One region of the Microbacterium sp. 4R-513 genome, then DNA from elsewhere that is predicted to be linked to it. Evidence: predicted binding sites of a transcription regulator. Region 1 holds the regulator's gene; the other holds the start of a gene.
The links. The regulator HrcA, encoded in region 1, represses chaperone genes, less so after heat shock. The targets are predictions, from matches to a motif close to TTNGCACTCGNNNNNNNCGAGTGCNAA.
Positions count from the first base shown of each region.

Region 1 (2,199 bases):
GGTGCCCGGCTGGCAGCACGATCCCTGGCACGTGTCGCAGAGCACGGCGGTGTCGACGTCGAGGTCGCGGTGCGCGCCGAAGATGACGTCCTTCAGTTCGAGGGTCACGCGGACGAGCGCGTCCTGCCCCCGCTCGCGGCGCGAGCGCGGGCGACCCTGCCGGCCGCCGGCTGCCGCTCCGAAGAACGTCTCGAAGATGTCGCTGAAGCCGCCGAAGTTGCCGGCGCCTCCGCCGAACGGCGAATCGCTTCCGCCCATGTCGTACCGTGCGCGCTGGTCGGGGTCGCTCAGCACGTCGTAGGCGTGGGTCACGAGCTTGAACCGCTCGGACGCGTCCTCGCCCGGGTTGACGTCCGGGTGGAGCTCGCGCGCGAGCCTCCGGTACGCCTTCTTGATCTCGTCGGGCGTCGCGTCGCGCGAGACACCGAGGACCTCGTAGTGGTCAGCCACATTCGCCTTCCTGCCCGCGCCCCGCGCGGCATCGTCTGGTCACGCCGCGCGTCAGCGGGCGTTCTCGTCGTCGTCGAGCATGCGGCTCAGGTAGCGGGCCACCGCCCGCACCGTCGCCAGGTTGCTCGGATAGTCCATGCGCGTCGGGCCGAGCAGCCCTACGCGCGCGCGTGCCCCGGTCGCGTCGTAATCGCTCGCGAGAACGGATGCCTCGGCCAGCCCGAACGGCTCGTTCTCGCGACCGATGCTCGTCGCGAGCCCGTGGTCGTCGGCCACCATCTCGCTCATTAGTCGGAGCAGCGTCACCTGCTCCTCGATCGCCTCGAGGAGCGGGTAGATGCTCCCCCTAAAGTCCGATTCGCGCCGGGCGAGGTTGGCGGCGCCCGCCATGACGAGCCGGTCCTGCCGGAACTCCTCGAGCTCCTCGGCGACGTGCCGCACGATCGCGAGGATCGCGGCATTCTCGGGCACGGCGCTGTCGGCGGCCTTCGTGAGGAAATCGTCGACGCGCTGCGATCCGTCGCGGACATGACGCCCCACGATGAGCTCGCCCACTGTTCGGCGTGCGCGCTCCATGACGTCGTCGCCGAGCTCCTCCCGCACGAACACGAGCCGCTGCGAGACGCGGCCGGTGTCGGTCACGAGGATGACGATGAGCCGACCGCCCTCGAGCGGCACGAGCTCGACGTGCGAGACGCTCGCCTGCGCGAACGACGGGTACTGCACGATCGCGACCTGACCCGTGAGCTGGGTGAGGGCGCGGACGGTGCGCACCAGGAGGTCGTCGAGGTCGCCCGGCCCGTCGAGGAACGATGCGATCGCGTGGCGCTGCGCCGGAGTGAGTGGTCGCAAGGCCGCCAGGTGGTCGACGAAGACCCGGTAGCCCTTGTCGGTCGGGACGCGGCCCGACGAGGTGTGCGGAGCGGTGATGAGCTCTTCGTCCTCGAGCAGCGCCATGTCGTTGCGGATCGTCGCGGCCGAGACGCCGAACGAGTGCCGCTCGACGATGGACTTGCTGCCGACGGGCTCGTGGGTGTCGACGTAGTCCTGCACGATCGCACGCAGGACCTGGAGTCCTCGATCGGTGACCATCGCGCCCTCCTCACGCCGGATCCGCCTGGGCTGGCACTCCCAGGAGTGGAGTGCCAATTCTACCGGATCGGGATGCAACGCTCGCGGAGGCGCACGTTCCTGATCCCGCCGAAACCGCACGAATCACCGCCCCGGGGTCGAGGCATCCGTCAATCCTGCGATCTCGACAGCGGCGCGAGGAACGGGGAGCGCGGCGGGGTCGGCGGGCGCGTCAGTCCGTCAGCGCCCGGACCACGGCGTCCGCGAGCAGGCGGCCGCGTCGCGTCAGGACGATGCGTCCATGCAGCGCCTCCGGTCCGTCGATGAGCCCGTCGGCGATGAGGGATGCCACCGCGTGGCGCCCCTCGCCGAGGAGTTCCGCGATCGGCATGCCCACACGGATGCGGGTGCGCAGCAGAACGCTCTCGAGCGCGCGGGCCTCGGCATCCGGCCTCTCCCTGCCGGCCGCCGGCGACTCGCCGAGCGCGAGGCGCTGAGCGTAGGCGGCGGGGTGCTTGACGTTCCAGAAGCGCACGCCGCCGACGTGGCTGTGCGCCCCCGGCCCGAAGCCCCACCAGTCGTGGCCCTGCCAGTAAGCGAGGTTGTGACGGGAGCGATGGGCGGGGTCGGTGGCCCAGTTCGATACCTCGTACCAGTCGTAGCTCCCCGCGGCGAGGA
Region 1 is NZ_CP049256.1:3,353,475-3,355,673, reverse strand. Features, by position in the region: gene dnaJ (molecular chaperone DnaJ) at 1-450, opposite strand, end outside; gene hrcA (heat-inducible transcriptional repressor HrcA) at 502-1,542, opposite strand; gene hemW (radical SAM family heme chaperone HemW) at 1,754-2,199, opposite strand, start outside.

Region 2 (2,199 bases), 760 kb from region 1:
GAGCGGCTGCGGCGCGCCGCCGAATCGGGTTCACGGGCCCCCTCCCGATAGCATTCTGGGGTGCCGAAATCGACCTATCCCCGGGATCGCTTCGACGAACTCCCGGCGGACGGCGGCCGAGTCGGGGCGCACCGCGCCGAGAACCCCCGCATGCGCGGGTGGGTCGTCTTCCTCTGGGCCGTCCTCGCCACCATCGTCCTCGTCGCCGTAGGGATCTTCGGCACCCTCATCGCCTCGGGCCGCATCGTGCTGTTCCCGACGCCCGAGCCGACGCCGACGCCTGTCGCGACGGTCGCACCCGTCGTCGACACGAGCTATTCGGTGATCGTGCTCAACGCGACGCCCGAGACCGGCCTCGCGACGCAGCTGCGCGACCAGATCGTCGCCGCCGGCTGGGCCCCCGACAGCGTCAACGCCGGCCAGGCCGGGTCGACCGACTTCGCTCAGACCACCGTGTACTACGCCTACCCCGAGGACGAGGCGGCCGCCCGCGGCCTCGCCGAGACGGTGCTCGGCGGCGCTCAGGTGGCGCAGAGCGACGTGTACCAGCCGCAGGACGACCCCGAGACGGCCGACGTCGACGAGAGTCAGACCAAGCAGCTCGTCGTCGTCATCGGCCTGGATCGCTCGAGCACCCCGCCGAGCCCGTCGCCGACCTCCTGACGTTCGCGGGAACCCGTGTTTCGCACGGGTAAACACTTCGCGGCACGCGTGTCAACAGTTGCCCACCTCGCGATTCGGCCGGGAAACCGGACCATACGATGGCGAAAAGCACACGGCAACAGGAGTGATTCGCATGACCCAGGGGACTGTCAAATGGTTCAACGCCGAGAAGGGGTTCGGCTTCATCACGGTGGCTGATGGCCAGGACGTCTTCGTGCACTACTCGAACATCGACATGACCGGCTTCCGGGTCCTCGAAGAGGGCCAGACGGTCGAGTTCACCGTCGGAGCGGGTCAGAAGGGACCCCAGGCCGAGTCGGTGCGCATCGTGGCCTGAGACGACGGATGCCGCGGCATCCGTCGCCCGCAGCGGCAGACTTCCGGCACCCCGGCGGCTTTCGAGCCCCGGGGTGTCGTCATGTGTCGGAGAGCCGCGGTGCGGCTTGCACTCGATAGGGGCGAGTGCCAGAATGATTTAGCACTCCATATCTGCGAGTGCTAAAGACCACACCCAACGTCCGGGAGGGACGACACACACATGGCAAAGATCATCGCTTTCGATGAGGAGGCCCGTCGCGGTCTCGAGCGCGGCCTCAACACGCTGGCCGACGCCGTCAAGGTGACCCTGGGCCCGCGCGGTCGCAACGTCGTGCTCGAGAAGAAGTGGGGCGCCCCCACGATCACGAACGACGGCGTCTCGATCGCCAAGGAGATCGAGCTGGACGACCCGTACGAGAAGATCGGTGCGGAGCTCGTCAAGGAGGTCGCCAAGAAGACCGACGACGTCGCCGGCGACGGCACGACGACGGCCACCGTCCTCGCCCAGGCGCTGGTCCGCGAGGGCCTTCGCAACGTCGCCGCGGGCGCTGACCCCATCTCGCTCAAGAAGGGCATCGAGAAGGCCGTCAAGGCCATCACCGACGAGCTCCTCGCCTCGGCCAAGGAGGTCGAGTCCAAGGAGCAGATCGCTGCGACCGCTTCGATCTCGGCTGCTGACCCGACCATCGGCGACCTGATCGCCGAGGCGATCGACAAGGTCGGCAAGGAGGGCGTCGTCACCGTCGAGGAGTCGCAGACCTTCGGCACGGAGCTCGAGCTCACCGAGGGCATGCGCTTCGACAAGGGCTTCATCAACCCCTACTTCGTCACCGACCCCGAGCGCCAGGAGGCGGTCTTCGAAGACCCCTACATCCTGATCGCGAACCAGAAGATCTCGAACATCAAGGACCTTCTGCCCGTCGTCGACAAGGTGATCCAGGACGGCAAGGAGCTCGTCATCATCGCCGAGGACGTCGAGGGCGAGGCGCTCGCGACTCTCGTGCTCAACAAGATCCGCGGCATCTTCAAGTCGGCCGCCGTCAAGGCCCCCGGCTTCGGCGACCGCCGCAAGGCGCAGCTGCAGGACATCGCGATCCTCACGGGTGGCCAGGTCATCACCGAGGAGGTCGGTCTCAAGCTCGAGAACGCCACCCTCGACCTGCTCGGCCGTGCGCGCAAGGTCATCATCACCAAGGACGAGACGACCATCGTCGAGGG
Region 2 is NZ_CP049256.1:2,591,062-2,593,260, forward strand. Features, by position in the region: gene G5T42_RS11405 (LytR C-terminal domain-containing protein) at 61-663, shown strand; gene G5T42_RS11410 (cold-shock protein) at 797-1,000, shown strand; gene groL (chaperonin GroEL) at 1,202-2,199, shown strand, end outside.
Region 2: groL (chaperonin GroEL) is a predicted target of HrcA. The motif match lies at 1,139-1,165, and genes of this name have one in related genera.